DNA from 3 places in the Nocardiopsis sp. NPDC006139 genome. Region 1 is predicted to be linked to each of the others. Evidence: riboswitches for the same ligand, from Rfam matches in the RefSeq annotation. Region 1 holds a riboswitch; each other region holds the start of a gene.

Region 1 (6,065 bases):
GTAGCCCCACTTGCGGGCGACCTTGATGCCGGTCTCCACCGCCTCGGCGCCGGTGTTCATCGGCAGGACCTTCTCCTTGCCGACCATCCGGGCCAGGGCGTCCACCCAGGGGCCGAACTGGTCGTTGTAGAAGGCGCGGCTGGTGAGGGTCACCCGGTCGAGCTGGCGGTGGGCCGCGGCCAGCAGGTCGGGGTTGTGGTGTCCGAAGTTCATGGCCGAGTAGCCGGCCAGGCAGTCCAGGTAGCGCTCGCCCTCCACGTCCGTCACCCAGGCCCCGCGGCCCTCGGCGATGACGACGGGCAGGGGGGCGTAGTTGTGCGCGGAGTGCTCCTGCGCGAGTGCGATGTGGTCCGCGCTGGAGAGTGCGGGTGTGTCGTGTTCGGGAAGTGTCGCGCCGGGGTTCCCGGCGTCGTTCGCCTGCCCCAGGTTCTGGGTGTTGCTCATCCAACCGCTCCGATCACCATTGACCGATGTCAGACACTAGATACCCACCGCGGGGCCCGGTAGAGCCCCCGCCGGAGAGTCCCCAAGAGTTGAGCAGATGACCCGGTGACCCCACAAGGGGTGAGGTGTGTCACAAACGCACGACCGGGCCCGAAATCCGGGCCCCTCCGGCGCCCCGGAAAGGCCGTGGAACAGGGCCGTCCGGACCCTGTGACCGGGCCCGTGAAGTGGGGTGATGCGCTCCACACCCCCGGTGGCGATCGGCTCCCCTCCCGACGGGTACGGTCGGCACACAAGTCATCGACGCGTCGGCCGGAAGCCGGTCGGCGCCGGCGTCCCGCCGCGAGCCCCCGTGCCGTGGACGGCCGCGCCGCATCCGCCGCCAAGGGAGGCCGCCCGTGCGTTCATCGCCCGGACCCGCCGCGCCGCAGACCGCCGCGTCGCCCGCGACGGCCGACCCCGACGCCGCGTTCTCGCTGACCCGGCTGTTCGACGCCGTCGCCGACGCGGTGCCCGAGCGGACCGCCCTGGTCGCCGGGGGGCGCGTCGTCTCCTACGCCGGGCTGCGCGGGCGCGCGGACCGGCTGGCCCGCCACCTGGCGGACGCGGGCGTGCGCCGCGGCGAGCACGTGGCGATCCTGGCCTTCAACCGGGCCGAGTGGACGGAGTCGTTCCTGGGGGTGCTGCGCGCGGGCGCGGTGCCGGTGAACGTCAACTACCGCTACGTGGCGGGCGAGCTGCGCCACGTCCTGGCCGACTCCCACGCGGTGGCGCTGATCGCCGAGGAGTCCCTGGCCGCGACGGTGGCCCGGGTCCGCCCCGACCTGCCCCGGCTGCGCCACGCGGTGCTGCTGGAGGACGGCGCGGGGCCCGCAGCACGCGAGGCCGTGCGCGCCGCCTTCCCCGGGGCCGTGGGCTACGAGGACGCGCTGGCCGCGGCCCCGCTGGACCGGGCGCTGCCGCCCACCTCGGGCTCGGACCACTACCTGCTGTACACCGGCGGCACCACCGGCTACCCCAAGGGCGTCCTGTGGCGGCAGGCCGACATCTTCCGGGCGGCGATCGAGCGCCGCTCCCCCGGTGCCCCGCGCGCCCGCTCCCCCCGCGACGTGGCCGACCGCGCCCGCGCCTGCTTCCCCCAGCGCATGCTGGTGCTGGGGCCGCTCATGCACGCCGCCGGGCAGTGGAACGCGCTGAGCATGCTGCTGTGCGGCAAGCGCGTGGTGCTGTCCACCGACCGCAGCTTCCGCGCCGAGAGGGTGGTGGCGCTGGCCCACCGGGAGGGCGTGCACACGCTCCAGGTGGTGGGCGACGCGATGGCCCGCCCGCTGGCCCGGCACCTGCTCACCGAGCCCGGCCTGTGTCCGGACCTGTCCGCGGTGCGCTCGGGCGGGACACCGCTGACCCCGCCGGTGCGCGGCCTGTGGCGCGCCTGGCGCGAGGACATCGCCCTGGCCGACTCCTACGGGGGCTCGGAGACCGGGGTGTGCGGTTCGGCGACCGGCGGGCAGGACGCCGAGGGCGGCGCGGAGCCGCTGACCGGCTCCCGGGACGGCCGCAGCTTCACCATGGGCGGCAGCATCGCCGTGCTGGACGAGCACCTGCGCCCGGTGCCGCCGGGGTCGGCGGCGGTCGGCCGCATCGCGCGGACCGGCCGGATCCCGCTGGGGTACTACAACGACCCGATCGCCACGGCGCGCACGTTCCCCACCGATGGGGAGGGGCGCCGCTGGGCGCTGTCGGGCGACTTCGGCACGCGGGCCGCCGACGGGTCGATCGTGCTGCTGGGACGCGGCAGCGTCGTCATCAACACGGCGGGCGAGAAGGTGTACCCCGAGGAGGTCGAGGCGGCGCTCAAGGCCCACCCCTCGGTGGAGGACGCCATCGTGGTGCCCGCCCCGGACGAGCTGCTGGGGCAGCGCGTCACCGCGCTGGTGTCGCTGGCCGCGGGCGCGGCACCGGACGAGCCGGGCCTGCTGGCGTTCTGCCGGGTGCGGCTGGCCGGGTTCAAGGTGCCCCGGACCGTGCACTTCGTGGACCGGGTGCGGCGCACCGCGGTCGGCAAGCAGGACTACCGGTGGGCGTCGTCGGTGGTCCGGGAAAGCGTCTGAGGGGGCCGGAACCGGCCATGCGGGGTCCCGCAGCACTGTGCTGTGGGACTCCTTCTTTTTCGGCTTCTGAGCGGTGGCGTCCCTGCACGACCGAAAAATCGAACAGTGGATGACAAAACGCCTGTTCGCCCCGCCCCTTCCCTCCCCCGGTGCCCCCGATGACACGGGGTGGGGGAATCCGCACCCCGTCCCCGCGGCCGCCCACAGCGACCGTTTCCGCTTGTACCTTAGGAGAAGGCAGGCCGAGGACGCCCCCGAGCGGGGAGACCGTCCCACCCCGCCCGCACCAGCAGACGAAGGACCCGTGACGGACCGGGCACCCCTGCCGGCCGCGTGAGAGCGGTCCGCACCCCTCCCCAGAACCGGCGGAGTCCTTCCCCTCCCCCAGACCCGCCCGCAAAGCACGAAGAAGAAGAGGAACCCGGATGCCAGCGAATCTGTGGACGATGTCGGCCCTGGCCATGAACACGTCGGTCGAGGAGGAGATCGTCCACGAGTACGAGGGGTTCATCGGGTGGGTCCTGAACCTCATGGTGACCCTGGGCGAGCCCGGTGTGGGCGTGGCCCTGTTCATCGAGACCTTCTTCCCCCCGATGCCCAGTGAGGCCGTCCTGCCCGGCGCGGGCTTCCTCGCCTACGACGGCCAGATGAACGTCTGGCTCGCCATCATGTGGGCCACCATCGGCTGCCTGGTCGGCGCCTGGGGCTTCTACGCGATCGGCGCGCTGCTGGGCCGCGAACGCACCATGTGGCTGGTCGAGAAGACCCCGCTGCTGGAGATCGGCGACTTCCACAAGGCCGAGAAGTTCTTCGAGCGCTTCGGCGGCATGGCCGTCCTGCTGGGCCGGTGCGTGCCCCTGGTCCGCAGTTTCATCTCCGTCCCGGCCGGCATCGAGCGGATGCCGCTGCTGAAGTTCTCCCTCTACACCGTCATCGGCTCGGCCGTGTGGAACACCATCTGGATCGGCCTGGGCTTCGTCTTCGGTCCGGCCATCAAGCCCATCCTGGTCCAGTGGAGCGGCCTGATCAGCAACATCGTGCTGGTCGTCATCGCCCTGCTGCTGCTGTGGTTCGTGGTGGCCCGGGTCCTCAAGATCGTCCGGGCGCGCGGGGCGCAGAACACGCCCACCGCCTGACCGCCCCACCGGCGGCATCCTCAACCGAAGGACCCTCCCGGGTCCGCACGGCGCGGGGTGCCGGGGCGCGGCCGACCGGCCGCGCCCCGGCTGAGAGCACACCCGTCGAACCTGCCCTAGTTAGCACTAGCGAAGGAACGCCCATGAGCGCGTACAACATCGTGTCCATCGCCGGCAGCGACCCCAGCGGGGGCGCCGGGATCCAGGCCGACCTCAAGGCCTTCTCCGCCCACGGGACGTTCGGGATGAGCGTGATCGCCGCGCTCACCGCGCAATCCACCCGGGGCGTCACCGGGGTCCACCCCGTCCCCGCCGACTTCGTGGTCCGCCAGATGGACACCCTCTTCTCCGACGCGACCGTGCACGCGGTCAAGGTCGGGATGCTCGGCACCGCCGAGATCACCGAGGCCGTCGCCGAGGCGATCGGGCGGCACGGTCTGCCCAACGTCGTGGTCGACCCGGTGATGGTGGCCAAGAGCGGCGACCGCCTGCTGGAGGCCTCGGCCACCAAGGCGCTGCGCACCGCGCTGCTGCCCCGCGCCGACCTGATCACCCCCAACCTGCCCGAGGCCGCCGACCTGCTGGAGGAGGACGAGGCGACGGACCTGGAGGGGATGCGCGCCCAGGCCCGCCGCCTGCTGGAGCTGGGCCCGCGCCGGGTGCTGCTCAAGGGCGGCCACCTGGAGGGCGGGGAGAGCGTGGACGTCCTGGTGTCCCGGGACGGAGAGCACCGGGAGTTCTCCGCGCCCCGCGTGGACACCCGCAACACCCACGGCACCGGCTGCACCCTGTCGTCGTCCATCGCGGCGCTGCTGCCGCAGCGCCCGGACGCGGCCTCCGCCGTGGCCGACGCCAAGGCCTACCTGACCGAGGCCCTGCGCCGCGCCGACGAGATCGACGCGGGCGGCGGCCAGGGCCCCGTCCACCACTTCCACGCCTGGTGGTGACCCGGGCACGGGAACGCGAGAGGGGGACCGGCCGCACGGGCCGGTCCCCCTTTTTCCGTTCCACGGCGTGCCGTGGCGGCTAGCCCTTGACGACGTCGTCCATCAGGGCGTCGGGGTTCCTCCAGTCCGGGTGGGCGAAGAACTTCCTGGTCTCCGCCACCACGAGCGGCGACAGCACCAGCAGGCCCACCAGGTTGGGCAGCGCCATCAGGCCGTTGGCGATGTCGCTGAACAGCCACACGGAGCTGAGGTCGGCGACCGACCCGATGAAGATGACGATGATGAAAAGGATCCGGTAGGGCAGCACGAGGCTGCGGCCCGCCAGGAACTCGATGCACCGGTCGCCGTAGTAGGACCAGCCGAGCAGGGTCGTGAAGGCGAACACCGCGACGGCGATCGCCACGATCACCGCGCCCGCCGGGGCCAGGGCCGGGCTGATGGCCTCCAGGCCCTGCGTCATCGCCTGGCTGGTGAGCAGGGAGCCGTCCTCGGCGTTCTCGCCCTGCCAGACACCGGTGGTGATGATGACCATGCAGGTCATGGTGACCACGATGATGGTGTCGATGAAGGTCTGCGTCATGGAGACCATGGCCTGGCGGACCGGCTGCCGGGTCTTGGCCGCGGCGGCGGCGATGCCGCCGGTGCCCAGGCCCGACTCGTTGGAGAAGATGCCGCGCGCGAAGCCCATCTGGATGGCGATCAGCACGGTGGAGCCGGCGAAGCCGCCGGCCGCGGCCGTACCGGTGAAGGCGTCGGTGACCACGAGCAGGAGCGCGGGGCCGATCTGCGCCCAGTTGACCGCGAGCACCAGCAGGCAGATGGCCACGTAGCAGATGATCATGATCGGGACGAGCGCGGAGGCGACCCGGCCGATGCTCTTGATGCCGCCGAGGATGACCGCGCCGGCCAGCACCATGAGGATGAGGCCGATGATCCAGGTGTCGACCCCGGTCACGCTGTTGATCTGCTGGGCGACGGTGTTGGCCTGGCTGCCGTTGCCGATGCCGAAGGCGGCGATCGCGCCGAAGACGGCGAAGAGCACGCCCAGGACGGTGCCGAAGCCCCCGCCGATGCCGTACTTGAGGTAGTACATCGGGCCGCCGCTCTGCTCGCCCTTGGCGTCGGCGCGGCGGAACTTCACACCCAGCAGGGCCTCGCTGTACTTGGTCGCCATGCCGAGGAACCCGACGACCCACATCCAGAAGAGGGCGCCGGGGCCGCCGATGCCGATGGCGAGCGCCGCGCCGGCGATGTTGCCGACGCCGACGGTGGCCGCGAGGGCCGTGCTGAGCGCCTGGTAGTGGGAGATGTCCCCCTCTACGGAGTCGTCCTCCTTGCGCCGGACGAGCGCCAGCCACAGGGCGTGCGGGAGCTTGAGGAGCTGGAGAAGGTTCAGGCGGATGGTGAGGAAAAGGCCGACGGCGAAC
Region 2 (6,065 bases), on a different contig from region 1:
CGAGGGCTGGCAGGCCCGCCTGGAGGGCGGGGAGGTGCTGGAGCCGGTCCGCCTGGAGGGGTGGAAGCAGGGCTGGCTGCTGCCGGCGGGCAGCGCGGGCACCGTGACCCTGACCTACACCCCCGACGCCGCCTACCACCGGGCCCTGATCGCGGGCGGCGTCCTGGCCGCCCTGCTGGTGGTCGCCGCCCTGTGGCCGCGCCGGCTGCTGCCGGGCGGCCGCGCCGGGGCCGCCGGGGCCCTGCGCGGAGCGCGCGCGCTGCCCGCGGCCGGGGCGGCCTGGCCGTCGCGGTGGTTCGTGCTCCCGCTGGGCCTGGCGTACGGGGTCTGGGTCGCCGGGGCGGTCGGCGCCGCCCTGGTCGGCGCCATCCTGCTGTGCATGTGGTGGCTGGGCCGCCGCGCGCCCGCCCGGCTCCGGCACGCCAAGCCGGGGAGCCCGTCCATGGGCGGGCGGCTCCTGCCCCGCCTGGCGGGGCCGTGGCCGGTGGCGGTGTCGCTGGGACTGGCGGGCCTGGCGATGGCGGTGGGCACCCACCTGGCGGTCCACATGCCGTTCCACGACATCACCGACGTGGTGGGCCAGCCCCTGCGCGGCTGGGTCGCCCAGTTGCTGTGCCTGCCCGCCCTGGCCCGCCTGGTCCTGGCCCTGGGGCAGCGCCCCGACCCGTCCCGGGCCGACGCCCACCCGCGCGGGACGGGCGGCGCCCGCGGCGCGTCCGGCCCGCCGGGCCCGGGCCGGTCCCCGGACCGGCCCCGGAGCCGGCCGTGGAACGGTGACGGCCCCGCCCCGGAGGCCGGCGGCCGGGAGAGCGACCACGAGGAGGCCCGCACATGAGCGCGGACGACACCGCGGGGCGGCGCACCCTGCCCCGGGGCACGGTCCCGGCGGCGGTCGGCGCCTTCCTGCTGACCCTGGCCGCGATGCTGCCGCTGTACGTGTACGACCGGGTGGCGGTGCTGCCCGCCCAGGGCCGGTTCGAGGTGACGATGGTCGCCGACGGCGCCGGGTACCTGGACACGTCCCGGTGGGCGTGGGTGGACGGGGTGCGGATCGTCCGCAACACGTCCGTCAGCGCCCAGGCCCACGGCCCGGACTGGTCGGCCTGGGAGATGTCGGTGGACACCGTCGCCGAGGGCGCCATGATCGACCACTGGAGCCGCCGGGCCATCGTCGACCGGGACACCGGCCGCGCCGTCAACTGCTGCGGCGAGCACGTGAACGGCGACCGGGCGGTCCGCCAGGCCGGGCTGGTGTTCTCCTGGCCCCCCGGGGTGGGGGAGGCCGACCACCCCTTCTACGACGCCGAGGTGCGGGCCGCGCCCGTCATGGAGTTCCAGGGGACCGACGAGGTCGCCGGGCTTACCGTGCGCCGCTACACCCAGGAGATCCCCGCGACCCAGGTGCCCGAGTCGGCCCGCGAGGTCCCCGCGTGGCTGTTCACCCCCGGAGCGGAGGGCACGGTCACCGCCGGCCGCTGGCTGGAGCTCACGCGCACCTACTGGGTGGAGCCGGTGTCCGGCACGGTCGTCAACGCCCACGAGGCGCGGCTGGAGACGCTGCGCCCGCAGAACGCCTCCGGCGAGGCGCACCTGCTCTACGCGGAGCTGGGCCTGCGGGAGAACCAGATCGCGGGCCGCGCCGAGCAGGCCCGGGTGCGCTCCCTGCTGCTGCGCTCCCTGGACTCGTGGGCGCCCTGGGCCCTGGGCCCGGCCGGCGGCCTGCTGCTGGTCGCCGGGGGTGCGGTCGCCCTGCGCGACCGCTCCCGGGACGCGGGCCGCGACGGCCGCGGGGGCGCGGAGGGGGCGGGAGCGCCCGCGGATTCGGATGTCACGGATGGGAAGCGGGTGCCGTCGGCGTAGGATCGGACGCATGTGCGGTCGTTATGCCCAGTCCAGGAACGTGCAGCAGCTCCGGCTCGACTTCGGCCTCCCGGAGGAGTCCCTGCCCGGCGAGGACGTGGACACCCGCGCCTGGCCGCCGCTGGAGGAGCTGGAGCCGGACTACAACATCTCGCCCGGCCGCCCGGTGTACGCCGTCCTCGGCCCGCCCCCGCAGGGCGGGGAGGAGGCCGCGCCCGGGCCGCGCTCCCTGCACACCCTGCGCTGGGGGCTGATCCCCTCCTGGGCCAAGGACCGCAACATCGGCTACCGGATGATCAACGCGCGCAGCGAGACCGTGGCCGACAAGCCCGCGTTCCGCACGGCGTTCCGGCGCCGCCGCTGCCTGCTGCCCGCCGACGCCTACTACGAGTGGCAGCTCGTCGGCAGGGACGGCACGGTCCAGGCCAGCACCTCGCCCGCCACCGACCCCGACCACAAGAAGCGCAAGGCCAAGGCGGACAAGAAGCCCTACTCCGTCCACTACCCCGGCGGCGGCGAGCCGCTGGCGATGGCCGGGATCTTCGAGCGCTGGCGCGACCCCGAGGCCCCCGAGGAGGACCCGGCGGGCTGGGTGTGGAGCTGCGCCGTCATCACCACCGAGGCCGCCCCCGCGCTCGCGCACATCCACGAGCGGATGCCCGTCATCGTGCCCCGGCAGGACTGGGAGGCGTGGCTGGACCCGGCCACCGGGCCCGACGAGCTGATGCACATCATGGCCGACACCCCGGCGGACCGGCTCGTCGCGGACGAGGTGTCCACCGACGTCAACACCATCAAGAACAACCGCCCCGACCTGCTCACGCCGCTGGCGGCCGGGTCGGGGCCGGAGCCGGACACCCTCTTCTGACCCCGGGGCCCGCCTCCGGGTCCCCCTGCACCCCTGGACGGGACCGGGGTGTCCCTGTGTACAGTGTCCGGGGCCGCCCGTGAACGCGGGCGCGCCCGGGTACGGCCCGACCGTGCCCCACAACGGGATAACGCAACGCGGGAGCTCGCGCCATGGCGGGCTGAGAGGGCGGCTCAACGGTGTCGCCGACCGCAGAACCTGTTCGGGTAATTCCGACGTAGGGAGGCATGCCATGACGGCTTCGCAGAGCCGTGACACCGGTCCCACCACCGGGGAGCACCGGGTGACCACCGGTCCCATCATGGGATCATCCAAGGTCTACCGGGACATCGAGACCCCCGAGGGCTTCACCCTCCGGATCCCCGGGCGCCGGGTGGGACTCACCGACGGCGGCCATTTCGACCTGTACGACACCTCCGGCCCCTACACCGACGACACCGCGCACATCGACGTCCGCGCCGGGCTGCCCGCCCTGCGCGGGGAGTGGATCCGCTCCCGCACCCCCGTCAACGGGGCCGACACCCAGCTCGCCCACGCCAAGGCCGGGACCATCACCCTCGAGATGAGGTTCGTGGCCGAACGCGAGGGCCTGGACCCCGAGTTCGTCCGTTCCGAGGTGGCGGTGGGCCGGGCGGTCATTCCCGCCAACCGCCGCCACCCCGAGTCCGAGCCGATGATCATCGGCAAGAACTTCCTGGTCAAGATCAACGCCAACATCGGCAACTCGGCCGTCACCTCCTCGGTGGAGGAGGAGGTCGAGAAGATGGTGTGGGCCACCCGCTGGGGCGCCGACACGATCATGGACCTGTCCACCGGCAAGCGCATCCACGAGACCCGCGAGCGCATCCTGCGCAACTCGCCCGTGCCGGTCGGCACCGTCCCCATCTACCAGGCGCTGGAGAAGGTCGACGGGGACCCGGCCCGGCTGTCCTGGGAGGTCTACCGCGACACGGTGATCGAGCAGTGCGAGCAGGGCGTGGACTACATGACCGTGCACGCGGGCGTCCTGCTGCGGTACGTGCCGCTCACCGCCCGCCGGGTCACCGGCATCGTCTCGCGCGGCGGCTCCATCATGGCCGCCTGGTGCCTGGCCCACCACCGGGAGAGCTTCCTGTACACCCACTTCGAGGAGCTGTGCGAGATCCTCCGGGAGTACGACGTCACGTTCTCGCTCGGCGACGGGCTGCGGCCCGGCTCCATCGCCGACGCCAACGACGAGGCCCAGTTCGCGGAGCTGCGCACGCTGGGCGAGCTCACCCACATCGCCCGCGCCCACGACGTGCAGGTGATGATCGAGGGCCCCGGGCACGTGCCCATGCACAGGATCGCGGAGAACGTGCGCCTGGAGGAGGAGCTGTGCGGCGAGGCGCCGTTCTACACCCTCGGCCCCCTGACCACCGACATCGCACCGGGCTACGACCACATCACCTCGGCGATCGGCGCCGCCCAGATCGGGTGGTACGGCACCGCGATGCTCTGCTACGTCACCCCCAAGGAGCACCTGGGGCTGCCGGACCGCGACGACGTCAAGACCGGCGTCATCACCTACAAGCTCGCCGCCCACGCCGCCGACCTGGCCAAGGGGCATCCGCGGGCGCAGGAGTGGGACGACGAGCTGTCCAGGGCGCGGTTCGAGTTCCGGTGGAAGGACCAGTTCCACCTGTCGCTGGACCCGGAGACGGCGACGGCGTACCACGACGAGACGCTGCCCGCCGAGCCGGCCAAGACCGCGCACTTCTGCTCCATGTGCGGGCCCAAGTTCTGCTCGATGAAGATCACGCAGGACGTGCGCCGCTACGCGGCGGAGAACGGGCTGGACACGGTCGAGGCCATCCAGCGGGGGATGGCCGACAAGTCCGCCGAGTTCGGGGAGCAGGGCGGGCGGGTGTACCTGCCCATCACCGAACGGTCCGGGTGACCCCGGGGCCCTGACGGCCCGGACGCGCACCGGGCGTCCCTGAACGGGCCGGCGGCGGTACCGCCGGCCCGTTTCCGGCCCAGCACGGCCGTGCCGTCGGCGGCCCTCGAGGGCCGGAGCCTTAGGTGCTGCGTCCAGGTCCTCGCCGATCACCGGCCCCGGCGGACGGCCCACGCCGCGCTTTCCCGTGGACGCCTCCGCCCGGCCTCTTCCCTTGGGCGCCTCCTCCGGGCCCCCGGAACCCCCATGGCACAGGGGGTGTTCGGAGGGCGGGCGCCAGGGCGTGTTCGGCGGATCGTTCCGGGTCGCGGCCGTGGGGCCGCCTCTCACCGCGCCGCCCGCGCTCGGACGGGCCGACCTGCGCCGGCCGCCCTGCGAGAGAACGCCCCGCGGCCGCTCCCGGCATTCGGCGCGAGCGCCGGAACGCTCGAGGGCATCCGCCGAACACGATCTAGAGGGGCTTGCGGGCCGCGGCGACGAGGTGGACGCCGACGTAGTCGTCGGACTCGGTGGCGCGCAGCTCCATCTCGACCAGCCGGTTCATCGAACGCGGGTCGCGGGCGAGCATCATCTCCACCGTGGACGCCGACAGCACCGTGCGGGGCTTGATCCACTCCAGTTCCAGGCCCGCCTCGGTGAGGGTGTCGGTGAGCTGCTCGGCGGTGAAGCAGCGGGTGATGGACCCGTCGGGCCAGGGCACCAGCAGGACGTCGGCGCTGGGCGCGTGGCTCAGCTCGGGCCAGCAGTCCTGCTCGGCGAGCAGGGCCATGCCCAGCACCACCGAGTCGACGCACAGCAGGACCCGGCCGCCGGGCCGCAGCACCCGGGCGATCTCGGCCACCGACTCCTCGGTGGCCAGCTGCCGGGACAGCACCCGGTTGTCGGCGATCACCCCGTCGAAGCTCTCGGCGGCCAGGAAGCGCGGGAACGCCGCGTCCCCCACGATCTGGCGCAGCCGCCCGCGGCGGGCCGGGCGGGGCACCGCGGCGCGTCCGTTGACCAGGCGCAGCGGCCTGCGCACCGCCGAGTCCGCGGAGGGCAGCAGGGCGACCACGTCGTGTCCCGCGGCGACGGCGCGCGGAGTCCCCTGGTAGTCCGGGCTGGACAGGTCCAGCAGCCGGGAGGGGACCTCCGGGAGCCAGCGGGCGATCTGCGCCTCGGCGACGGCCCAGTAGAACCGCCAGTAGTCGGAGAGCCGGTCGGGGGTGGCGAACTGGGCCGCCGGTGACCGGGGGCGGTCGGAGGCCGGAGTCGAGGACGGTCGCACGTGCACTCCTCTCCCATCCTTCAAAGGGTCTTACCCGCACTCTGCCATGCCTCACCTCCCCGGACGCGTCCGATCGGCGAAGTTCCGCGAGGAGGGGACCTTCGGCCCGTGTCCGGACCGGAATCAGCGGGCGGCGGCCGTTGTTGTGACCG
Region 3 (6,065 bases), on a different contig from region 1:
GCGCGCCACGGCGGTCAGCGCCTTCTGGAGGTCGCGGGCGTACTCCAGCATCTGCGCGTGGGTGCGCTCGGCCATCTCCTTGATGTCGGCCCCCGCCACGAAGAACCGCTCGCCGCCGTAGACCACGACCGCTCGGGCCGCCGGGTCGGCGGCGACCTGCGCGGCGGCCTCGGCGATCTCGGCGGTCAGTACCGCGTTGAGCGCGTTCACCTTGGGGCGGTCCAGCCGGATCACGGCGACCGCCGGGTGCTCGGGGTCGGTCTCCACGCGCACGAACTCGGCCACGTGCTCCACCTCTTCGCTTGTCGACGTCAGTGTCTGGGTCCCAGGGATTCCTATCACCCGGGTCACGAGAACAGCAGTACCAGGGTGCCCAGCCTGGCGGACAGCGTGTAGGCCGCCGCCAGCAGCAGCAACGCCCCGACCGGCAGCAGCGTGTCGGCGGTGCGCCAGCGGCTGTGCCGGGCGTGGCTGCGCCGTCCGGTGCCGAACGCGCGGGCGTCCATGGCGGTGGCCATGAGCGTCCCGGTGCGGATGGCCCGCACCAGCAACGCGAACATCCGCCCGAAGAACAGCGCGACCATCCGCACCGGGTTGCGGCCCGCCTCCAGCCCGCGGGCCCGCCGGGCCAGGGTGATGGTGCGCCACTGGTCGGCCAGCAGCGGGACCAGCCGCAGCGCGGCCAGCACGCCCATGGCCGGGCGCTCGGGCACCCTCAGCCTCTGCACCAGGCCGTCGGCCATGTCGGTGGGGTCGCTCCCGGCGGCGGCGAGCAGCCCGGGCAGGGCGATGGCCAGCAGGCGCACCGCCGCCCCCACCGCCCCCTCCAGGCCCTCCTCGCCGTACAGGTAATTGACCAGGCCGCTGGACAGGCCCATGAGGACGAACGGCCCGCCCAGGACCAGCAGGGTGCGCCGGTCCAGGCCGCTGAACGGCACCAGGGCCAGCACGCCCAGCAGCACCACGCCGCCGGTGACGGCGTCCACCGCCGGGACCAGGCCCAGGCCCAGGACCAGCGCGGCCAGCAGCTTGGCCGCGGGGTTGAACCGGGTCAGCCAGGTGCGGGCGCCGCCGTCCCCGGGCGCGTCGAAGGTCAGCGCGTCCGCGACCGGCGCGTTGGTCTCACGGTCGGCCACGGGTGCCCCCCTCCGCCGCGTCGGCGCGGCCCGTCTCCTCGGCCCGGCCGCCGGCGACCCGGATCCGCACGTCGGCCAGGCGGCGCAGCAGCAGCTCGTCGTGGGTGGCCATGACGACGGCGCGGCCCTCGGCCCGCAGTCCGCCGAGCAGTTCCACCAGCTCGGTCCAGGTCCGGGTGTCCTGGCCGAAGGTGGGCTCGTCCAGGACCAGCACGTCGGGGGCGTGCGAAGGGCCGGAACTCAGCGCGGTGGCGACCGAAAGCCGCCGTTTCTCTCCCCCGGAAAGCGTGTACGGGTGCACGTCGGCCAGCGCGGTCAGCCGCAGGCGCTCCAGCAGCTCGCCGACCCACGCCTCGGTCTCCGCCTCGCCCCTCCCGGCGCGCAGCGGGGCGAACCTCAGCTCGTCCCGGACGGTGCCGGTGACGAACTGGTCCTCGGCGTGCTGGAACACGGTGCCCACGTGCCGGGCCAGCCTGCGCGCCGGCCAGCGCGCCAGCGGCCGCCGGTCGGCGTCGGCCAGCGGGCCGTGCGGCAGGACGGCGCCGCGGTGGGGGCGGGACAGCCCGGCCAGCAGGGTGAGCAGCGTGGACTTGCCGGCGCCGTTGGGCCCGGTCAGCGCGGTGGCGGTCCCGGCCCGCACCGCGACGTCCACGTCCTCCAGGACCGTGCGCCGGGGCGGGACGCGCACGCCCAGCCCGGGCGGGGTGCGGGCGTCCACCCCGGCGGCCCGCAGCAGCACCGGGCCGCCGGGGGCGGCTTCCGGGGAGGGGTCGGGCTCGTGCCCGGGCACCCACACGCCCTGCGCGGCCAGCGCCGCGCCGTGGGCGGCGAACACCTCGCGCGGCGGGCCGTCGGCGGCCACGCCGCCCCCGGCCTCCAGCACGACCACCCGGTCCACCAGGTCCACGACCTCGGCGACCCGGTGCTCCACCAGCACCATCGTCGCCGAGGTCCGCTCCAGCAGGCGGGCGAGCACCCCGCGCACGAGGGCGGCCCCGTCCGGGTCGAGGTTGGCGGTGGGCTCGTCGAGCAGCAGCAGGCGCGGGCGCATCGCCATCGCCCCGGCGATGACCAGGCGCTGCTTCTCGCCGCCCGACAGCGCACCGGTGGGGTGGCGCGGACCGTAGGGGAACCCGACGGCCTCCAGCGCCTCGCCCACCCGCTCGCGGATCTCCTCCGGCGGCACGCCCAGGTTCTCCGGGCCGAAGGCGACGTCGTCCCCGGCCCGGGCCATGACGATCTGCGACTCGGGGTCCTGGGCGACCAGCCCGACCCCGGCCCGGCCGCGGCGGGCCCGCTCCCCGTCCACCAGGAGCAGGCCCTCCTCCTCTCCGCCGATGGCGCCGTCGTCGCCGGTGAGCCCGGCCAGGGCGTGCAGCAGGGTGGACTTGCCGGTGCCGGAGGCGCCGAGCAGCAGCACCCGTTCACCGGGCCCGACGGCCAGGTCGACGCCCCGCAGGGTGTACGCGTCCCGGCCCGCGTGCCGCCATCCCCAGCCGGAGAGCTCGACGCGGGCGCCCGGGCGTCCTCGGTCGGCCACGGTCAGCCCTTGGCCGAGGCGAAGGGGGCCAGCGCGCCGGAGCGGGCCAGGGCGGTGGTGAGCAGGCGCGCGCCGACCCCGGCGATGACCGCGGCGCTGATCACCACGATGACCCCGTAGATCACCTGGTAGTGCAGCGGCCAGGTGACGTTGTAGGCGATGTTGTCGCGGATCGCCGGGGAGATCCCGGCGACGGCGGCGGCCAGGACGGCGACGCCCATGCCCCAGCGGCGGTAGCCGAAGGCCAGGAAGACCAGCTCGGGCAGGATGCCCTGGAGGGTGCCGTCGAGGAGGACCATGACCCCCCACTGGGTGCCCAGGACCGCCGACACCGAGGCGGCGGCGATCGAGGTCAGCAGGGCGGCGCCGGGCCTGCGGATGATGAGCCCGCCCAGGACGCCGGAGATCAGCCACATGCCGTAGACGGCCGCCTGCCCGGGCGGGAACGCCGCGAACAGCGGGGTGGTGATGGACCAGACGATGTTCCAGAGCCAGAACACGACGCCGACGGCGACGCCCAGCACGGCGGCGACGACGATGTCGACGGTGCGCCAGCCGCGTGCCCGCGACCTGATGTCGGCCCAGGTGCCACCGGGGGTGGTGTCGGTGCCCATTCGATGTGTCCCTTCGTCGGTGTGACGAGGGGCGGATACGGCCAAGAGCGGCACCGGGGCACTGCGGCGCCGGAAGCGGACCTCCGGCGCGCGAGACGCGCCACCGGTGGCGGTTCCCACGACTTCCTTCGCCGGCATTACCCGGATCAGGTGTGTAAGGGTCTGCGGACTCTCCGCACTCTCAGCGCTCACGCGCTCCCCTGTCGGTTCGCCCCCATTATGCGCCATATGCCGGAGAAGGCCAGTCCTGTGCCGTGCCGTCTCACCTCCCGGGACGCCGCGGGGGCCGGCCCCGAACCGGGACCGGCCCCCGTCCCCTCCCCGGGGACTGCTCCGGAGGGCCCTCCCCGGGCCCCTCCGCGCCTTGCGGTCAGGCGTCCTCGTCGCCCTCCTCCTCCTTCTTGGGCGGGGCCGCCGACGGGTCGCCGAAGCGGGGCGGCGACGGGGCGAAGGACTCCGCGGGCAGGTCGGCCGCGGCGCGGTTCATCGTGGCCTGCCAGATCGGCCCCGGCAGCGTGCCGCCGTAGACGATCCCGTAGTACCGGCCGCCGATCCACACCCCCTGGAGCGGGTTCTGCTCCCCGCCCCGGATGTCGCCGACCACCACGGCCGAGGCCAGGTTGGGCGTGTACCCGGCGAACCAGGCGTAGGCCGCGCTGTCGGTGGTGCCGGTCTTGCCCGCGGCCGGGCGGCCGATGCCCAGGCCGTTCGCGGTGCCGCCCTTGAAGGTCTGCTGGAGCAGGTGGTTGACGCCGTCGGCCACGTGGGTCGGCACCGCCCCCTCCTCGCAGTGCGAGCGCATCCGGATCTCGCGGAAGTCCTCGTCGCCCTCGCGGCCGATGGTCACGGAGGACACCGGGCGCGGCTCGCAGTACTCGCCCCGCGCCGCGAAGGTGGCGTAGGCGTTGGCGACGGTGAGCGGGGAGACCTCCTGGTCGCCCAGGGTGAAGGAGCTCCACACGCCCAGCGGCTCGCCGTCGGCGCGGTGGATGCCGGTCCGCTCGGCCATCTCGGCGGTCTCGCACAGCCCCACCCGCCTCTGGAGCTGGGCGAAGTAGGTGTTCACCGACCCCTTGGTCCCGCTGATCATGTTGTGCGAGCCCGCGTCGCTCTCACCCGCGTTGTTCACCTTCCACGTGGACATCGTCCCGCCCTCGCAGTTGGCCATCCCGCTCACGGAGACGCTCTTGGGCGAGTCGAAGCTGGTCCCGTACTTCAGCCCCTTGTCGAGCGCCGCGGCCAGGGTGAACGCCTTGAACGTGGACCCCGCCTGGTACCCGTGCGAGCCGCCGTCCTCGTGGTCGACGGCCAGGTTGATGGAGGTCGTCCCGACCTCCTCCTCGTCGAACCCGTACCGCATGTTCTGGGCCATCGCCCGGACCTTGCCGGTCCCGGGCTCCACCAGCACCTGCGCGGCGAACTTGGTGGTGTCCCCCGGGGGCACCCGGGAGTCGATGGCCTCCTGCGCGGCCGCCTGCATCCCCGAGTCCAGGGTGGTGCGCACGGTGATGCCGCCGCGCCCGAGCAGGAACTCGCGCTCCGCGGGGTCCTCGGCCAGCTCCTCGGAGTCCTGGAGCCAGCGCATCACGTAGTCGCAGAAGAACGGCTGCTCGCTGTGGTAGCAGCTGCCGCCGCGCGGCGTGGGGTCCAGCCGCAGGTCGGCCCCGCGGTACCGGTCGGCCTCCCCTTCGGACAGGTGGCCGGTGGCGACCATGCGGTCGAGCACCAGGTCGCGCCGTTCGGCGGCGGCCTCGGGGTTGGCCAACGGGTCGTAGTAGGAGGGGGCGCGCACCAGGCCCACGAGGGTCGCCGCCTGGCCGGGGTCCAGCCGGTCCGCGGTGGTCGAGAAGTAGCGGCGGGCCGCGATCTCGATGCCGTGGGCGCCGGAGCCGAAGTAGGCGAGGTTGAGGTAGCCCTCCATGATCTCGTCCTTGCTCAGGCGGTCCTCGACGTCGATGGCGTAGCGCAGCTCGACGAGCTTGCGGACCAGGGTCCGCTCGCTGGCGCGCCGCACCCCCTCCTCGTCGGTGGCCTGCTCGATGAGCAGGTTCTTGACGTACTGCTGGGTGATGGTCGAGCCGCCCTGGGTGTCGCCCTGCGCGGTGCGCGTGGCGGCGCGCAGCAGGCCGCGCAGGTCGAGCCCGGCGTGTTCGTAGAACCGCTCGTCCTCGATCGCCATCAGCGCGGCCGGGACCCAGGGGCTGATGTCCGCCAGGTCGACGACCTCGCGTTCGCGCCGGGCCACCTCGGCGATGGGCTCGTGGTCGACGTCGGTGATGAGGACCCGCTCGGTCAGGCGGTGGATCTCCAGGTCGGCGGGCAGCGCCATGAACCCGGCCGCGGCGTCGCGGGCGGCCAGCCCCAGGCCGCCCGCCCAGGGCAGGATCAGCGCCGCGGTCAGCAGCCCCGCCAGCGCGCCCGTCCCCGCCAGTCCCAGGATCGTCCTGCGTCTCTCCTCCGGCCGGCCCTTCCGGTTCGGCTCCGTCACGTCGTCCCCCCAACGCCGTGTGGCCCCCGCCCGCGCTCGGCACGGGCGGGGCACTGCTGCGTCGACCACCCTCGCAGGGACGGGCCGCCGCGGACGGCGCGGGATCGGGCGTGTCACTGAAACTCTTCATCAATCCATGGCAAAGCCAACAGATCGGACATCGCTCACGCCAGGTGCACTACTCAACGAAACGGGCATTTCAATTTCTCGACATCGAGACGAAACGAAGCCGCACGGGACGGCCCGCCGCACCGATGCACCGGATCCGGGACTAGCCGACTTCCATG

What was found. A riboswitch is a leader RNA that binds a small molecule or an ion and turns the genes downstream of it on or off. The one in region 1 is predicted to bind thiamine pyrophosphate.
Region 2: it holds a riboswitch for thiamine pyrophosphate, as region 1 does, so the genes downstream of both, thiC (phosphomethylpyrimidine synthase ThiC) here and thiD (bifunctional hydroxymethylpyrimidine kinase/phosphomethylpyrimidine kinase) in region 1, are expected to answer to the same signal.
Region 3: it holds a riboswitch for thiamine pyrophosphate, as region 1 does, so the genes downstream of both, ABZ249_RS06640 (ECF transporter S component) here and thiD (bifunctional hydroxymethylpyrimidine kinase/phosphomethylpyrimidine kinase) in region 1, are expected to answer to the same signal.

The regions. Positions count from the first base shown of each region.
Region 1 is NZ_JBEXTT010000034.1:28,080-34,144, forward strand. It holds gene rocD (ornithine--oxo-acid transaminase) at 1-444, opposite strand, end outside; gene ABZ249_RS30440 (acyl-CoA synthetase) at 843-2,555, shown strand; gene ABZ249_RS30445 (DedA family protein) at 2,981-3,691, shown strand; TPP riboswitch at 3,735-3,846, shown strand; gene thiD (bifunctional hydroxymethylpyrimidine kinase/phosphomethylpyrimidine kinase) at 3,835-4,638, shown strand; gene ABZ249_RS30455 (sodium:alanine symporter family protein) at 4,718-6,065, opposite strand, start outside.
Region 2 is NZ_JBEXTT010000002.1:406,398-412,462, forward strand. It holds gene ABZ249_RS03960 (alpha-(1->3)-arabinofuranosyltransferase) at 1-835, shown strand, start outside; gene ABZ249_RS03965 (DUF3068 domain-containing protein) at 832-1,860, shown strand; gene ABZ249_RS03970 (SOS response-associated peptidase) at 1,871-2,728, shown strand; TPP riboswitch at 2,856-2,967, shown strand; gene thiC (phosphomethylpyrimidine synthase ThiC) at 2,961-4,646, shown strand; gene ABZ249_RS03980 (methyltransferase domain-containing protein) at 5,098-5,919, opposite strand.
Region 3 is NZ_JBEXTT010000004.1:103,524-109,588, forward strand. It holds gene ABZ249_RS06625 (enoyl-CoA hydratase-related protein) at 1-285, opposite strand, end outside; gene ABZ249_RS06630 (energy-coupling factor transporter transmembrane component T) at 348-1,136, opposite strand; gene ABZ249_RS06635 (ABC transporter ATP-binding protein) at 1,123-2,676, opposite strand; gene ABZ249_RS06640 (ECF transporter S component) at 2,679-3,290, opposite strand; TPP riboswitch at 3,397-3,502, opposite strand; gene ABZ249_RS06645 (transglycosylase domain-containing protein) at 3,661-5,778, opposite strand.